2 regions of the Salinibacterium sp. dk2585 genome follow, and region 2 is predicted to be linked to the other one. Evidence: predicted binding sites of a transcription regulator. Region 2 holds the regulator's gene; the other holds the start of a gene.
What was found. Region 2 encodes HspR, which represses chaperone genes until heat shock. Its sites were predicted from a motif close to AAGTTGAGTCNNNNNGACTCAACTT; they were not measured.

Region 1: a site for HspR is predicted at 1,712-1,736, ahead of FVA74_RS10915 (ATP-dependent Clp protease ATP-binding subunit). Genes of this name have one in related genera too.

The regions. Positions count from the first base shown of each region.
Region 1 covers NZ_CP042856.1:2,322,056-2,326,419, forward strand. Annotated here, with positions in the region: gene FVA74_RS10915 (ATP-dependent Clp protease ATP-binding subunit) at 1-1,694, opposite strand, end outside; gene FVA74_RS10920 (type 1 glutamine amidotransferase domain-containing protein) at 1,896-2,444, shown strand; gene FVA74_RS10925 (HNH endonuclease signature motif containing protein) at 2,577-4,226, opposite strand; gene FVA74_RS10930 (DUF4253 domain-containing protein) at 4,317-4,364, opposite strand, start outside.
Region 2 covers NZ_CP042856.1:171,772-176,135, reverse strand. Annotated here, with positions in the region: gene FVA74_RS00925 (ATP-dependent Clp protease ATP-binding subunit) at 1-1,073, opposite strand, end outside; gene FVA74_RS00920 (class I SAM-dependent methyltransferase) at 1,076-2,245, opposite strand; gene FVA74_RS00915 (heat shock protein transcriptional repressor HspR) at 2,242-2,664, opposite strand; gene FVA74_RS00910 (DnaJ C-terminal domain-containing protein) at 2,667-3,659, opposite strand; gene FVA74_RS00905 (nucleotide exchange factor GrpE) at 3,796-4,364, opposite strand, start outside.

The sequences.
Region 1 (4,364 bases), 690 kb from region 2:
CTGCCCACGGGCCGGTTCGGGTCACCGAGACCCGTGCGGCTGCGGCGGATCGACTTGGCGATTGCCGTGACGGCGTCGTCTTGTCCGATGACGCGCTCGTGGAGTTCGCCCTCGAGTCGCGCGAGGCGGCTGCGGTCGTCCTCCGTGAGGCGCGCGGCGGGGATGCCGGTCGCGCGGGAGATGACCTCCGCAATCTCGCGCTCGGTGACTTCGAGCTGGCCGGCCGGGGCCGCCGTGAGCTTCTCGATGCGGTCACGGAGAGCGGATGCATCCTCGTAGCGTTCATCGGCGACGGCCTGGTTCTTGGCCTCCTCGAGTTCGGCGAGGGTCTGCTCGGGTGCCGCGACGACACCTGAGCGCAGTCGCATCCGTGCCCCTGCCTGGTCGATCAGGTCGATCGCCTTGTCGGGCAGGAAGCGGTCGGTCACGTAGCGGTGCGACAGCTCGACCGCCGCACGGATGGCCTCGTCGGTGTAGCGCAGGCCGTGGTGCTGCTCGTAGCGCTCGCGCAGGCCCAGGAGGATCTGCACGGCGTCGTCGACGCTCGGCTCGCCCACGTGCACGGGCTGGAAGCGGCGCTCGAGGGCCGGGTCTTTCTCGATGCGGCGGTACTCCTTAAGGGTCGTCGCGCCGATCAGGTGCAGCTCGCCGCGGGCGAGGCGGGGCTTGAGGATGTTGCCGGCGTCCATGCCGCCAGCGTCACCGCTGCCGCCAGCGCCGACGATCGTGTGGAGTTCATCGACGAAGACGATCACGTCGGGGTGTGCGCTGATCTCGTCCATGACGTTCGTGAGGCGCTCCTCGAAGTCGCCGCGGTAGCGGGTGCCGCTGAGCATGCCGGCAAGGTCGAGGCTCACGACGCGCTTGTCGCGCAGCTGCTCCGGCACGGTGCCGTCGACGATCGCCTGGGCGAGGCCGTCGACGATCGCGGTCTTGCCGACGCCCGCCTCCCCGATCAGCACGGGGTTGTTCTTGGTGCGACGGGAGAGGATCTCGATCGTCTGCTCGATCTCCTCGGCGCGGCCGATGACGGGGTCGAGGGCACCCTCACGCGCGCGGGCGGTGAGGTCGATCGAGTACTCGTCGAGGGTGGGGGTTTCGGGGGTTGAGCTGCCTTCGCCGGTTGAGCTTGTCGAAACCCCGCCCTCGCGGGTTGAGCCTGTCGAAACCCCGCGGTCTTCCGCCGTCGCCTGCAGGGTCTGCAGGGCCTGTGGCGTGACGCCGTGCTGCGCGAGCACCTGGCCGGCGGGCGCATCCTGGTTGGCGACGAAGACCCAGAAGAGGTGCTCGGGGTCGATGTAGGTCGAGCCGAAGGCGCGGGCCGCCTGGTAGGCGTCGAGGAGCGCGCGCTGCGCGGCACCCGTGAGCGACGGGGCATCCGTCGTCTGTTCGCCGTCGGCGGGCAGGCGCTGCTCGAGCGACTTCGCGATCTGCTTGCGGTCGGCGCGCACGGCGCGGAACGCCCCGTGGAGGCTCGTCTCGTCGAGCAGCGCGCGCAGGATGTGGAGCGAGTCGACCTCGCTGTGACCGTGCTCGCGGGCGAAGCGGGCGGCGCGGCCCATCAGCTCGGTCGTGCGCCGGCTGAGGAAACGGGTGATGTCGATGGGGCGGCCGGTGGCGCGCTGGCCCTGCAGGAACTGGGCGAGAAACTCGTTGAACGCGTCGCTACCGACGGGTCCGAAGAATGTAGGCAATGTGTCCTCCTGGCTTGAAGTTGAGTGCCTGTGACTCAATTTTATTCAACGGCGCCGCGGCATAAAAATTCCGCCTCACGCCAACTTTTCTCCGAGGTTCGTGAGACTCGGCCCAACTCCGTGACAAGCGGCCGTACGGTGTGCCCGTACGGCGGCGCGCCCACCCGGCGCGCCGGAGGACTGATCGAAGGAGGAGCCCACATGGCTGACCTGACCGGCAAGAAGATCGCATTCGTTGCGACGAACGGCTTTGAAGACTCGGAGCTCACCGAACCGTGGAAGGCCGTGAGCGAGGCGGGCGGGACGCCCGTGATGATCTCTCCCGAGTCCGGCTCGATCGAGGGCAAGAACGGCCACAAGCAGGCGGTCGATATGTCGACCTCGGATGCTTCTGCCGCCGACTTCCAGGGGCTGGTACTGCCCGGCGGGGTCGTGAACGGCGACACCATCCGCATGGATGAGTCGGCCGTGTCGTTCGTGCGCGAGATCTTCGCGCAGCACAAGCCTGTCGGGGCGATCTGCCACGGCGGCTGGATCCTGGCCGACGCCGACGTGCTGAAGGGCCGCAAGCTCACCTCCTATGCGAGCCTCCAGACGGACCTGCGGAATGCGGGCGCGGAGTGGGTCGATGAGGAGGTTGTCGTCGACGCGGGCCTCGTGTCGAGCCGCACCCCCGACGACCTGCCGGCCTTCAACTCGAAGATCGTGGAGGAGTTCGCGGAGGGCAAGCACGAGGGCCAGACCGCGTAGGCCTGCACAGCGAGAATGCCTCAATGCCCGCGGCAAAGCCTCTCAAGCTTGGAGCTCTGGCCTACGCAGCAGCGTCGACGCGCACATGCCCCACCCCCATGCGCGCCTGCCCCGGGCGGCACCGCACTCCCGTCAGTGCATGCCAGTGCCCTGCAGGTCCCGCGGGGTGGGGCTGCGGCTTGGCATGCGGATCGGTTGCTGTTCCGGATCGACGCTCGGCGGCGGGGTCAGCCAATAGTCGCCACCCGTTCGCGTGATTTCCCAGTGGTTGTTGTGCAGAAGCAGGTGATGGTGTCGACACAGTAGGATCCCGTCGGCGACGTTGGTTGCTCCCCCATCGCGGAACCAGTGTTTGATGTGGTGCGCCTCTGTCCAGGCGGGCGGGCGTTCGCAGCGGGGCCAGCGGCATCCGCCGTCGCGGGCGGCGAGCGCGATGCGTTGGCGCCGGGTGTAGAGGCGCTGCTCCCGCCCGACGTCCAGCGGCTGGCCGTCGGCATCCATGACGATTGCCTGGACTCCCTGCGCACAGGCGAGGCGTTCGACCGTGTCGATCGACACTGGGTCGGCCTGCCCTTCGATCGCGCCGCTGCCCCGTCGCTTCTCGAGAACGGGCGCTGCCCCGAGCACCCGGACGGAAGGTCGCCGTGTCCCGATCAGGGTGGTCGGCGCCGTGTCGGCGGCGATGCGGAGAAGCTCAAGGAATCCGTCTGACGCAAGCTGCTCTGTCGTGCGGCCGTCACTAAGTATGCGCTCGGCACGGTCGTTCTCGGGCGTTCCCTCTACGAACCGGGGCCCACCGCGGCGAGGAGAGGTGAGCTGGTCATAGCTTTCGCGGACGACGGCCGCAGTCTCGGGATCCATGTCCCAGACAAGCCGCGTCATCCCGTCGACGCGCTGGTAGATGCGCAGCGCCCTGGCCGCTCTGCGTGCCTCCTCCCTCGACGCGACGCCGGCGAGATCCAGTTCGTCCCGCAGGTCACGCGCCCGCCGGTACAGCCGGTCGGCGTCGAGAGGCGTGAAGATGGCATCGTCGCTGCCGCGTGTTGCTTCGAGGAGCAGTCGGGCCGCGGCATCCGCCAACATGTCGGCGGTGATGTCATCATTGGGCGCGCCGAGACCATTTGCGATGGAGTCCGCAGACGCGAGCGAAAGGTCACCGGAAGCAACGGCAGCGGACACCGCCGTCAGCCATGGGCGGCTCGGCGCGGTCAGTTCGCCGCTGCGCATGTCGACCCGGCCGCCGCGCTGGGCTTCGTCGATGGTGAGCCCAACTCGGACGGCTTGCCGCGCTTCGTTCGCGGTGGACCCGGTCGTCACCCGGATCAGTTCCTCCGCGGTGCGATAGCCGCCGCGCTGGGCGAGGCCGTCTGATCCGAGTTCGCGCGCGGACCGACGGGAGATCTGCGCCGCCACGAGCGCGGACCGCGACTCGATGAGACGGCGCTGCGCGGAGAGCTCGCGCTGGACAGCGAGCAGCTCGTCGTCGCTTAGGGCGTCGAAGAGATCGAGTGAGTCCGGCATGAGACGAAGCGCGTCAGTGGCCGACTCGAAGGTTGCGAGGCTGCCCGAAACCGACACCTGACCAAGCGATACGTCCGGACTCGACACCCGGTCAGACTGCACATCCGCACCCAGCGGGCGATCGGACGGCGCGCCCGAGAGGAGCACATGACGAGACGGCACATTCGAGTACCGCAGACTAACGGCAATACCCGCCTCGCGGGCGCCCCGCGCCTCAGACGGCAGCGTTGAGGCCGCATCTGTGAGCGTGAGCGAAGACATAACGCAAGCCTGTCAAATCGAACATACTTTCGAAAGATCTCGGCTGTGATCAGTGGATAAGTTCTCGAACCAACGCTTGGGGAGGAGCGGTCAGTCCCACCAGAAGCTCCACATGTGCGAGCCGACCAGGCGACGCAC
Region 2 (4,364 bases):
AGCTTGGACGCCGACTGGTAGTCGCCCTCGCGCATGGCCAGGTCGAGCCTGATGCGGGCGTCGCTGAGCTGATTCTTGAGTTCACCGACATCCTGCAGCGCGGACTTCTCGTTGCGCCACCGCGCCTCGAGCTCGCCCAGGGTCTGTTGCTTCTCGGCCATGTCCTCGCGGAGCTTCTCCAGCCGCGCCTTGGACGCGGGGTCTTTCTCCTTCTTGAGCGCCAGTTCCTCGATGCGCATCCTGTCCACCGCGCGCTTGAGCTCGTCGATCTCGACGGGCGAGGAGTCGATCTCCATCTTCAAGCGGCTTGCCGCCTCATCGATGAGGTCAATCGCCTTGTCGGGCAGTTGGCGCCCCGTGATGTAGCGGTTGCTGAGGGTCGCCGCGGCGACGAGGGCGTTGTCGGCGATCGCGACCCGGTGGTGGGCCTCGTAGCGATCCTTGAGTCCGCGGAGAATGGCGACGGTGTCTTCGACCGAGGGCTCGCCGACGTACACCTGCTGGAAGCGGCGCTCGAGCGCGGCATCCTTCTCGATGTATTCGCGGTACTCGTTGAGTGTCGTGGCGCCGATGAGGCGCAGTTCCCCGCGGGCGAGCATGGGCTTGAGCATGTTGGACGCCGCGACCGAGCCGTCACCGCCGCCGGCGCCCATGAGGGTGTGCAGTTCGTCAATGAAGGTGATGACCTGGCCGTCGGAGTCGTTGATCTCCTTGAGCACGGCCTTGAGACGCTCCTCGAACTCTCCGCGGTACTTGGCACCCGCAACGAGCGCCGCGAGGTCGATCGAGACGAGGCGCTTGCCCTTGAGGGAATCGGCCACGTCCCCCGCGACGATGCGCTGCGCGAGGCCTTCCACGACCGCGGTCTTGCCGACGCCCGGCTCTCCAATGAGCACGGGGTTGTTCTTGGTGCGCCGGGTGAGCACCTGACTCACGCGGCGAATCTCGGCGTCACGACCGATGACAGGGTCGAGCTTGCCCGTGCGCGCGATCTCGGTGAGGTCGACGCCGTACTGCTCGAGCGCGGACTTCTGCTCCTCGTCGGTGGCCGGAGCCCCCTGCATGTTGGCCATTACTACCTCTTCTCCGAAGTTGAGTCGGTATAACTCAAGTTTACTCCAGCGTCTTCGCGAACACCAGCGACGGACACCGTCACGGTGAACTTCGGGTTCTGCCCCACGATGCGAGTCGGGCCGACCGTGCGCTGCAGCGCGGGACGGTAGCCGAGGTGCGAGTTGAAGACGGTCCATAGTTCCCCGCCGGGACGCAGCACCCGCGCCGCGTCAGCGAAAAGCGCCTGCGCGAGCCCCGAGTGCACGGTCGACCCCGCATGGAACGGCGGATTCAGCAGCACGACGTCGGCCGATGCATCCGGCCTCGACGCGAGGCCAACGTCTCGCACTACCGTCACGTCGAGCTCATTGGCCGCCATGGTCGCGCGAGCGGATGCCACCGCCGTCGCCGACTGGTCGGTGGCGAGCACCTCCAGCTCGGGCCGCGAACGCTTGAGCGCGGCCGCAAGGACGCCCGTGCCGCAGCCGAGGTCGATGGCCGTGCGCGCATTCGCCTTCACCTGGTCGAGGAACTGCACCAGGAAGCGCGTGCCGATATCGAGCCGCGTGCCCGCGAATGCGCCGCCGTGCGCGCACACCCACAGGCCCAGCTCGGTGTGGAACTCGCGTTTTGGCCAGTCACTGTCACCGGCGCGGGGCGCGCGGGCCACGAGCACGCGCGACTTCTGCCGAGCGAGCGTCGCCGAGACCTCGCTGAAGTGACGCCCCAGCACCTCGTTCATGGCGGGGGTCAGGTGCTTGATGCGTCCGCCGGCGTAGACGACGACGGCCGGGTCGGCGTGGGCGGCGATCAGCCCGGCAACCTCGTCGAGTTGATCGAGGCTCTTGGGGAGCTGCATGAGCACCGTGCGCGCGCCCCGGAACAGTGCAGCGTCGAGATCGTGGTGCGCGAAGCATCCGTCGAGCCCGAGCTCGTGGGCGTTCGCGTCGAGGGCGCGTTCGCCGATCAGCGCGTCCTGGTGCGAGCGGATGCCCGTGGCACCGTGCAGCGCCGCGGCGCCGAGCGTCAGGGCCCCGTACCGGTCGCCGATCGTGACGACCGCATCAGGATGCGCGACGACTTCGGCGGCCGCCTCGTCGAGGATCAGCCGATCACTCGCATCGAACGCGAACAGGTTGGGCGCCTCGAGGTCTGGCCAACGGCGCAGCCGCTCGAAGGCGAACCCCGTCATGACTGGCCGCGTTCGAGGGGCCGCCACACGACGACCTGGTTGGCGCGACGCACGCGTTCTCCCGCGCGCAACGAGACGACGGCGCCGGTCTCGTCGGCGGCGAACACGCGACGGCCGGAGTGCTTCAGCATCTCGTCGGCGAGCGCGGTCTCGAGTTCGCGCACCCGTTCCGTGAGTTCCATGACGCGGTTCTCGAGCGACATGATTCGGCGGATCCCCTCAAGGCTGACGCCCTCGGCCCCGAGCGCCGCGATCTCGCGCAACTGCACGACATCCCGCATCGAGTAGCGGCGGGACTTGCCGCTCGTGCGCTTTGGGCTGACGAGGCCCAGCCGGTCGTACTGCCGCAACGTCTGCGGGTGCATTCCCGCCAGCTCGGCCGCGACAGCGATGGCGAAGAGGGGAGCGGCGGGATCCATGCTCATCCCCTTCGCGCCCTGGCGATCAGGTCATCGCGAGGGTTCTCATCCGGCAGGGCCTTCGCGAGTGCCTTGACGGCCTTCGCGGCATCCGGGGTCAGGTGACTTGGAACCACGACCTGCACGGTTGCGAGCAGGTCACCGGATGCTCCCCCCGAGGTCACCCCGCGGCCCTTGACCCGCAGCACCCGGCCGCTCGGCGTGCCCGGCGGCACCTTGAGCTTGACGGGTTCGCCGCCCAGAGTGGGCACCTCGATCGTGGCGCCCTGCACGGCCTCGACGAAGGTGACGGGCACGTCGACGCGCAGGTTGTTGCCGTCGCGAGTGAACACCGGATGCTTCTTGACGGTGACCGTGAGGGTCAGGTCGCCGGCGGGGCCGCCGTCGGGGCTCGGCTCACCCTTGCCCTTGAGTCGGATCCTCTGTCCGTCGCTGACGCCGGCAGGGATGCGCACCGTCATTGGCTTGCCGGTGACACCCTGCAGCCGCACGGTGTCGCCGTTGATGGCCGAGACGAAGTCGAGCGTCGTCGTGGCGTTGACATCCCGCCCCTTCGACTGGGCACCGCGGAAGCCGCCGCCGCTGAAGCCGCCGCCCCCGAACATGCCGCCGAAGATGTCGCTGAAGTCTGCCGTCTGGTAGCCGCCGCGGGCGCCGCCCGCTGCGCCACCGGGAGCGCCGCCGCCGAACATGCCGCCGAAGACGTCCTCGAAGCCACCGGCCTGGCCCTGGCCGCCCGCCCTGAATCGCGGGGCACCCATGCCCATCGCCCGCACCTGGTCGTACTCCCGGCGCGTCTCCGGGTCGGAGAGCACGGCGTTGGCCTCGCTGATCTCTTTGAAGCGGGCCTCAGCCTTCGCATCCCCCGGGTTGGAGTCGGGGTGATATTGGCGCGCGAGCTTGCGATAAGTCTTCTTCAGCTCGGCGTCCGAAACGTCCTTGGAGACGCCCAGCACCTTGTAGAAGTCCTTCTCCAACCAGTCCTGACTGGCCATCAGACTCCTTTCAAAAGTTCGCGTGGGTTGAGTAGCGCGGTGGAGCTGGGGACAAGCGCGCCAGCGATTGTGCGACCCCAGCGCCGACCGTGCCGGCGAGGTCGGTATCCCGCGCTACTCAACCCGCGGTGTGGATCTACTCCTGCGGCACCGCGACGGCGACCTGCGCCGCGCGAAGCAGGCGGTCGCCCATCCGGTACCCGACTTTGTGCACGTCGAGCACCGTCATGACGGTGACATCGGGGTTGGGGATCTGCGCGATCGCCTCGTGAAGGTTGGGGTCGAACTCGTCGTCCTTCGCGCCGAGCCGCTCCAGGCCTGTCTTCTCGAGGGTCGTGCGGAGCTTCTGCGCGATGAGGGCGAACGGGCCGCCCTCCTGCAGGTCTCCGTGCGACTCGGCGAGGTCGAGGTCGTCGAGCACGGGGAGCAGCGAGGCAACGAGGTCCTGTGCCGCCTGGAGGCGGTTGACCTCACGGTCGCGGTCGACCCGCTTGCGGTAGTTCGCATACTCGGCCTGCAGGCGCTGCAGGTCGGCGAGACGCTCCGCCGCCAGGTCGTTGGCGTTCTGCTCGAGGAACGAGAGGTCCGCGTCGTCGAGCGAGGTCTCCACATCGGGGCCCTCGGCCTCGAGCAGGCCATCGGCGGCCTCCTCGAGGTCCTCGCGACCAACGTCGGGCTCGGGCACGTCCGCGCCCTGGTCCTTGT